Regions from separate parts of the Brevibacillus sp. HB1.2 genome, predicted to be linked through region 1. Evidence: riboswitches for the same ligand, from Rfam matches in the RefSeq annotation. Region 1 holds a riboswitch; the other holds the start of a gene.
What was found. Region 1 has a riboswitch for cobalamin ahead of cobO (cob(I)yrinic acid a,c-diamide adenosyltransferase). Riboswitches for the same ligand answer to the same signal wherever they lie in the genome.
Positions count from the first base shown of each region.

Region 1 (4,427 bases):
ACTCATCAATCGATTACTCACCCAGGTGGACAGACAATCGATTAAAACCACATCATACTGCTCACTGAATGCGTGGTAATCGGTTAATCGCTCTCCTACCTCCACACAGCCCCATTCCAGCGGACGACGTGCCTGATGCAGCTCGATTCTCTGCTTCATTTCATCATCCCAGGCCTTGCCTGTCGCCACGTACAGGACTCGACTGCCCAACTTCATCGCAAGCTCTTCCGCGTAGCGGCTTTTTCCTGAACGGACACCGCCTGTTACCAGCACCAAGCTCATCGCTGTTCACTTCCTTCCGCATGGACCTCGCGGAGCGCTGCCAGAAGTCTTTCATTTTCCTCTCGTCCACGCACTGCGATTCTCACATCATGTGCCGTCAGACCGGGATACATCGCACAGTTGCGGATCAGAACGCCTTTTTTGCCGAGCCGTGCCTGCAATTGTTCCGCTGGCAATCCTTCTGGTGAGCGCAGCAGCAAAAAGTTTGCCTCCCCCGGCCATACCTGCCAGCCCAACTCACCGCTGATGCAATCGATCAAATACGCACGTTCTGCTTTTATGAGCCTTCGCGTCTGTTCCTCATATGCCTGCTCCTGCAAGCACAGTTCTCCAGCTAAAAGGGCCAGTGCATTCACGCTCCAGCTCACTTGCTTCTGGCGCATCCTCGCAATGACATCCGGATGCGCAATCGCATAACCCAGGCGCAATCCCGGGATCGCGTACATTTTCGTCATCGAGCGCATCAAGATCACACGGGGAAAGCGCTCGAGCTGCGTCGCCAATGTATATTGCCGATCTTCCTCCACAAAATCGAGGAAAGCCTCATCCACGATGAGCCACGTGTTGGTCTTACTCGTCCATTCCGCCATTTGGCGAAGCTCATCCGGTTGATACAGGATTCCCGTCGGATTGTTTGGCGACCCGACAAATACGAGATCAGACTGCGTAAAAAGAGTGTGCAGCTCTATAGGATCGGGCTTGTACCCGTTCGCTTCCTTCCCGTAGCAGCCAATGACACGGGCACCATACTGCTCGGAAAGTTGCGCGTATTCCGAAAAGCAAGGATATACCACACCAACCGTTTGCGGCGAAAGACCGAGAATGGCCAGTGCCATCGCCTCCGCTGCACCATTGGCAGGCAGCAACCATTCCTCCGGCACTTGCAGCCGCTTCGCCAGCGCACGCCGAAACACACGATGTCCAGGGTCTGGGTAATGCGCTACAGCAGCCAGCGAATCCAGCAGCATCTCACGAACGCTTGCTGGCATCCCCAGCGGATTAATATTGGCACTGTAATCCAGAAACTGCCCGGGCTCTCGACCAAAGCGCTGCGCTGCGGTCAGCAAGTCTCCGCCATGACCGTACTTCTCTATTACACCTGCGCTTGTCAAAACTCTACCCCCAGCACAGCTGGAATCCCTTCATCGTAGTAATGCTTGATTGGCTTCATCTCTGTCACCAAATCTGCGATGTCCAAAATCTCCTGCTTTGCGGCCCGTCCCGTAATCACGAGGTGAATATGACTTGGCCTATTTTGAATCGCTTCCAACACATCGGACAATGGCAACACATCATCAATCGGGAAGCGGTCAATCGCCAATGCATTATTTAGCTCATCCAAAATGACGACATCGTACGCTCCGGAAGAAAGCTTTTCGCTCGCAAACGCCCAAGCTTCTTTCAATGCCTGACGATGCTCCTCCGGTGTTTTCGTCCATGTGAAGCCGACGCCCATTTGCACAATTTCAATGCCCAATTTATCGAAAATAATCTTTTCTCCGTATGTACGCTCTGGCGACTTGATGAATTGAACCATCAGCACCTTTTTCCCGCGCCCTGTCGCCCGCACAGCCAACCCGACTGCCGCTGTCGTTTTTCCTTTGCCGTCTCCTGTGTAAACGAGGGTCAATCCTCGCTTCTTATCGTTTTTCTCCATCGTGACCACCTCAAAAAGTGACGTATTTTACTCCGCTGTTTCCTCCAAATACTTTCCGAAGCATAAAAAAAGCGCTCTGTTTCCCCCAGTACCTAAGGAAAAACAAAGCGCGGATAGCCGAAAAGCAACAATCCTCACCTCTTCCTTTGACCCGAAGGAAATCAGTGTAATCATAAAACAGGCAGGTCTCCTGGCTCGAGGATCATCGCTCTTCTTCTCCTTCCCGCTCCCGGATGGGCAGTGGATGGCATGATGCCTTGAAGAACAGCTACTCTCTTACAGTGGCGGGACCGCGTTGGCTTTTCACCAAACTTCCCTTTTAACCTTGCTCCTGCGAATCGGTTTCGCAAAAACAAGGACCTGTTTCTCTTCCATATGTAAATGTCGTTCGTTCCGTTGACAAGCACTTGCTTTAATAATAGCAAAAGCTACCGAGGATTCAAGCAAAAGCTGCTGATTCGTCGCTGGTGACTATTAGCAGAAAATTTAAGATAATGACCGTTTACATGCCTGATGTTTTTCGTTACCCTATTGGCAAAACAATCGAAAGTGGTGTGCAGTCATGCTATTTCCTCCGATTCCAAAAATACCAGACATGGTCCTGCCCAGCCCACTGCCGATCAAGGAATGCGGCGAACCGATGATTCCCCTCTCTTCCCTTTCAGCTCAAATCACAGTCTATCCAGCCTACTACCACAAGGGCTATGCCGGAACACAGCCAGAAGCCTTTTTGCGAGAAGGGGCAGCACACAAGCTCGCCACGGCAGCCGCGCAACTGCCTGTTGGCTACAAGCTCGTCGTGTTGGACGGCTGGCGCTCATTTGAGGTACAGGCATCCTTGTATGATCGTTTCCGTGAAGCCTTGCTATTACAAGGCTGGCAGGAAGGACCCGCCCTCACGGAAGAATTGAGCAAATTCGTCGCTTATCCAACAACAGACCTCTCCAAACCGTCCCCTCACCTATCCGGCGGTGCAGTGGATCTAACTATCGCAGGGCCTGATGGCTGGCTGGAGATGGGGACCGTCTTCGATGATTTCAGTGAACTGGCTTCCACTCGCTATTATGAAGAGCTGGCACAGTCTAAGCAAAAAGACATCGAAATTCGAGACAATCGCCGACTGCTTTATCATTTGATGACGGCTGCCGGATTCGTCAACTATCCGAAAGAATGGTGGCATTTCGAATACGGAACGCGCACTTGGGGACAAAAAACGCAGAAAGAGCCGATTTATGGCGGGGTTTTGTCGATGTAACCACAAATAATCGAGCAAGGCATGAGCCCGGTCGATACCGTACTCATGCCCAGATGGCCGCCCACTCTTCAAACTCAACAAATTCCTGTACCTCTTAGGTCACTGGTATTTCAGAAGATGCTGCTGAAACCAAAAGGCTTTTGTTGTATTCAGGTGACAATACAATATTTGTATAAGTTCCGTGCCCTGACACATAGTGATAGGAATGCTCGACGCCTGCTGGGATAAAAATAGCTGCTGGACTCTCAACAGTCTTCTCTTCTTCACCAAGTTGAACATGACACACCAGACCAGTGCCATCAGGTGCATCTCCCCAAAAGAGGAAGGCACTGTCACAATGATGCGCATGTCTGTCTACATGTTTTTCAGGAATACCGGACAAATCGCATAATCCAAATATCCTTTGGATCACATAAAATGAGGCTCGCTCATCAACACGCGAATCCATCATAACCCAGCGTATCCCTGGACCGTCACGATGATACTGTAGCTCTGAAGCACCTTTTGGAAACGGCTTTCCTACCTGTAAGGAAACAGGCAGCTTTGGGCTTCCTAGTGGAGGACGCTTTTCTTCGAGAAGCCGTGTTCTTCCAATTGTTTCGGGAGGAAATGGCTCATACGCTTTGGAATTCCTCTTTACGGCTTGGACATGGTAAGCCGATGTATGCGTAAAAGCATTTTGCCCAGCGATAGGGCGCAGTTCGTCCGGTCTATACCCTGTCGTCATACGGATCGCTTGTACAAGCTCGGGAATTCTATCCAAAGAATAACGATGATCATTTCGAAGCTTTTGCAACGCAACAGTAAGCTGGATCAAGTCAGTAATACCAGCTCTTTCGCCGATTCCTAAAATTGTCGCATCAATGACAGAAGCGCCTGCATCAATAGCCGCCAGCGCATTCGCTTGAGCAAGACCAAGATCATTATGCAGATGAACTTCAATTTCGCATCCAAATTCCTCAATGGCACGAGTTACAATTCTTTTGCATGTATCAGGCTCCCATATCCCGACAGTATCTGCCAAACTAATGCGATCTGCGCCTGCCTGCAAAGCAACATGACCTAAGCTGGATATCTTTTCCCACTCTGTCCGTGAAGCGTCTTCAATCGTGAATCTAACCTGTAAGCCAAGCTTTTTTGCTTCGATAACAGCTTGTTGGACTTTCTCTTGTATATAGCTTTCCTGGTGATGACTGAATTTGGTTTGGATAGACACATCATTAATGGAAGCCC
Region 1 covers NZ_JABMIU010000010.1:34,535-38,961, forward strand. Annotated here, with positions in the region: gene cobU (bifunctional adenosylcobinamide kinase/adenosylcobinamide-phosphate guanylyltransferase) at 1-282, opposite strand, end outside; gene cobD (threonine-phosphate decarboxylase CobD) at 279-1,394, opposite strand; gene cobO (cob(I)yrinic acid a,c-diamide adenosyltransferase) at 1,391-1,939, opposite strand; cobalamin riboswitch at 2,103-2,318, opposite strand; gene HPY28_RS20650 (M15 family metallopeptidase) at 2,502-3,194, shown strand; gene HPY28_RS20655 (LeuA family protein) at 3,289-4,427, opposite strand, start outside.

Region 2 (4,427 bases), on a different contig from region 1:
TCTCGGTGCGATGAACCTGAACGGTTATCTGGCAAAGAACAGAATCGCCTACGAGAGTGAAGAAGCGAAGGACTTCGCTCGTACGTTTTTCATGATGATGAACTTCTACTCTTTGGAAAAAAGCATGGAAATTGCCAAGGAAACAGGCAAGACCTTCTTGGGCTTTGAACAATCGGAATATGCAAAAGGCACTTATTTTAACAAGTATTTGACGAACGATTACAGCCCGCGGACGGAAAAAGCAAAGCATCTCTTTGAAGGAATGCACATTCCGACGTCAGAGGATTGGGCGGAACTACAGCAAAAGGTGCAAAAGCATGGCGTTTACCATGCGTACCGTTTGGCGATTGCACCGACACAGAGTATTTCCTACATTCAGAATGCGACTTCTAGTGTGATGCCAATCGTTGAGCATATCGAAACGAGAACATATGCTAACTCTACGACGTATTACCCGATGCCGTACTTGTCGCAGGAAAACTATTTTTACTACAAATCGGCGTATGTGATCGATCAATTCAAAGTGATTGATCTGATTGCCGAAATTCAAGAGCACATTGACCAAGGAATTTCGACTGTGCTGCACGTGAACAGCAATATTTCAACCAGAGAACTGGCTCGCTATTACATTTACGCAGCGAAAAAAGGTCTGAAGTCACTCTACTATACGCGTACGAAGCATTTGACTGTAGAAGAGTGCATTAGCTGCGCGATTTAGTGAACGAGTTTCACAAAAGGAAAAGCATCAAGCAAAAAGAGAAGAGGAACGCCATATGAAAGCAGTCAATTGGAACAGGCCGGACGACGATTTTACGATGACGTTTTGGAATCAGAACATCATGCAGTTCTGGACGGATGATGAGATCCCACTGTCAGATGACAAGATGTCCTGGATGGAGCTCAGTGCGACTGAACGGGACACGTATAAAAAAGTATTGGGCGGTCTCACCTTGCTGGATACGGTCCAGGGTGGAGTAGGGATGCCGAAGATCATGGAGCATGTCGATGGACTGCAAAGAAAAGCGGTTCTCGCCTTCATGGGCATGATGGAGCAAATCCATGCCAAATCGTACAGCAGTATTTTTACAACGCTGGCATCGACAGAAGAGATTGACGGTATTTTTTCGTGGGTGGAAAACAATCCGCATCTGCAAAAGAAAGCGGCCCTCATCTCGAAACGCTATCAAGAAATTGAGAAACCGAAAGACTTGTACATGGCGATGGTAGCCTCTGTCTTCCTGGAAAGCTATCTGTTTTACAGCGGCTTCTTCTATCCGCTCTATTTGGCGGGGCAAGGAAAGATGACTAGCAGCGGGGAAATTATCGACCTGATTGTTCGCGACGAGAGCATCCACGGACTCTATGTCGGCGTTCTTGCGCAAGAAGTATATCAAGGTCTGAGTGTGGTCGAGCAGACCGCAGCAAAAGAGGAGCTGTATGCCCTTTTGCATGAGCTGCAAGAAAATGAAGAGGCCTATACGACTTCGTTGTATACGGAAATCGGATTGGCTGACGAGGTTCATGTGTACGTGCGTTACAACGCGAACAAAGCATTGATGAATCTGGGGCTGGACCCGTTATTCCCAGAGGAAGAAGTGAACCCGATCGTACTGAACGGCATTCGCACGCAGACGAAGCAGCATGACTTCTTCTCGAAAAAAGGAAATGGCTATGTCCGCACGCTAAACGTAGAGCCGTTGACCGATGATGATTTTAAATTTTAGTATGACAAAAAATGGATTCTGTGTTACTGTATGAACAGTATGCTGCCCTGCTAATTTATGGGGGCACTTCACAGAACCATGACAATTTCATAAGAGTGGAAACAGGTTCTTTGGTCATCAAGATGGACCAAGGATGAAAAGGGAAGTCGGTGAGAATCCGACACGGTCCCGCCACTGTATGAGGGGAGTCGGCACATTTTTCAGCCACTGATCCAAACGGATTGGGAAGGCATGTGCAGATGATGATCCCAAAGTCAGGAGACCTGCCTGTTTCGACGACACTGCTTAACCTACGGGAGATAGGGAGGTGTTAGGATGCTGTGATCTCAGTGCTTATTTGGCATTTCTAACGTTCTTTTTGATCGTTGGAGATGCTTTTTTTATTGGGCGGATTCAAGTCAAGATCGAATAAAGAATGGAGAGGAAGCTCATGAAAAGCAGCAATTTGGGATATCCACGGATCGGGAAGAACCGCGAGTGGAAAAAGGCATTGGAAGCATTTTGGGCAGGCACTATCGGTGAGGTGGGCTTGGAGCAGCAAATGGAACAAATCCGTCAACAACATCTACTGAGTCAGCAGGAAAAAGGGGTCGAGCTGATCCCTGTGGGTGACTTTACGTACTACGATCACATGCTGGATATGGCTGTGATGTTTGGAATGGTCCCCAAGCGTTATGAATACGAGGGTGGCCCGGTTTCGTTAGCCACATACTTCGCCATGGCTCGCGGTTCGAAGAAAGCTGTCGCCAGTGAAATGACGAAATGGTTTAACACGAACTACCATTATATCGTCCCGGAGTTCGGTGAACGCCAACCATCCATTACGGAGAACAAGCCTCTCCAGGCATATTTGGAGGCCAAAGAAAAGTTTGGGATCATCGGAAAGCCTGTCATTGTAGGTCCGTATACGTTTGTCAAATTGTCCAAAGGATATGAGAAAAACGAATTTGAGCCCATCGTGGATCAACTCGTTCCGCTTTACATAGACGTTCTCCGGGAGTTGGAGCTACACGGCGTGGAATGGGTGCAAATCGATGAGCCTGCATTTGTACTGGATGTCTCGGTGCGTGATCGCGCCATCATCAAACGTATCTATACGCAAATCGGTCAAGCACTACCGCATCTCCAGTGCATGCTGCAAACCTATTTTGAAGCGGTGGATTGGTATGAGGAGCTAGTTTCCTTACCGGTAAAAGGAATCGGTCTTGACTTTGTACACGGAGCGAAGCGTAATCTGACCAATCTCAAGACACACGGGTTTCCAGCAGACAAGATTCTCGCAGCGGGAATCATCGACGGTCGAAACATATGGCGTGCATCGATTGAGGAGAAGTGGGAACTGGTCAAAGAAATTTCCGAGATTGTTCCACTCGAAAAGCTGTGGTTGCAGCCGTCCAGTAGCTTATTGCATGTACCAGTATCGGTTGAAGCAGAGACGGACTTGCTTGAGGAAGTCATGCCTGCATTGGCATTTGCGGATGAAAAGTTGGGGGAAGTTCAGCTTTTAGTCCGAGGATTCCGATATGGTAAGTATGTCATCTCAAAAGAGATTGCTCAAAATGAAACGGACTTGCTCAAGCTGGCACTATCCCCAGCGAGGAATCGTCAAGAAGTGAAGAATGAGCTACGCCAAATGGCAGCTGGAAAACCTGAAAGAAGCGTTCCATACCAAGAACGTCGTGAGATTCAACAAAATACGTGGAAGTTGCCACTGCTGCCAACGACCACAATTGGTAGCTTCCCGCAGACGTCAGAGGTTCGCCAAGCCCGACAACAGTTTAAAAAAGGGAACTGGGCAGCGGAGCAATATGATGCTTTCATTCAAGCGCAAATCAAGGAATGGATCGATATACAAGAAGAGCTCGGTCTGGATGTCCTCGTCCATGGGGAGTTCGAACGAACAGATATGGTCGAATATTTTGGAGAAAAGCTCGATGGCTTTTTGTTCACGAAAAATGGCTGGGTGCAGTCGTATGGCTCCCGTTGCGTAAAGCCACCTGTTATTTACGGAGATGTGGAGTTTGTTGCACCAATGACAGTCAAAGAAAGTGTGTATGCAAAATCATTGACGGACAAACTAATGAAGGGTATGTTAACTGGTCCAGCGACCATTTTGAATTGGTCGTTCGCGCGGATCGATGTCTCCAGACAAGAAGTGTGTGAGCAAATCGCCTTGGCATTGCGAAAAGAAGTAGAAGCCTTGGAAGAGGCGGGTATTCTCATGATCCAAGTCGATGAGCCAGCACTGCGCGAAGGATTGCCGCTTAAAAAAGAAGAGCAAGCAGCTTATCTCGAATGGGCCGTCAGAGCGTTTCGTCTAGCGACCTCTACCGTTGCACCAAGCACGCAAATTCATACACACATGTGCTACTGCGAATTCCATGATTTTATGGATGTCATCAGCGAACTCGATGCCGATGTAATTTCGATTGAAACTTCCCGCAGCCACGGAGAGCTCGTGTCTGTGTTCGAAACAGGTACGTATGACAAAGGCATCGGGCTCGGCGTATACGATATCCATAGCCCTCGAATTCCAGCTGTCTCAGAAATGGAAGATATGGTAGCACGGGGTGTACAAGTACTTCCACCCGATCAATTTTGGATTAACCCGGATTGCGGGCTGAAGACAAGAGGGAGAGAAGAAACCGTCCAGTCATTACGAAACATGGTTGCGGCAACGAAGGCGATTCGGAATCGTTTGAC
Region 2 covers NZ_JABMIU010000007.1:4,054-8,480, reverse strand. Annotated here, with positions in the region: gene nrdE (class 1b ribonucleoside-diphosphate reductase subunit alpha) at 1-718, shown strand, start outside; gene nrdF (class 1b ribonucleoside-diphosphate reductase subunit beta) at 774-1,724, shown strand; cobalamin riboswitch at 1,811-2,009, shown strand; gene metE (5-methyltetrahydropteroyltriglutamate--homocysteine S-methyltransferase) at 2,155-4,427, shown strand, end outside.
Region 2: another riboswitch for cobalamin. It lies ahead of metE (5-methyltetrahydropteroyltriglutamate--homocysteine S-methyltransferase); the one in region 1 lies ahead of cobO (cob(I)yrinic acid a,c-diamide adenosyltransferase).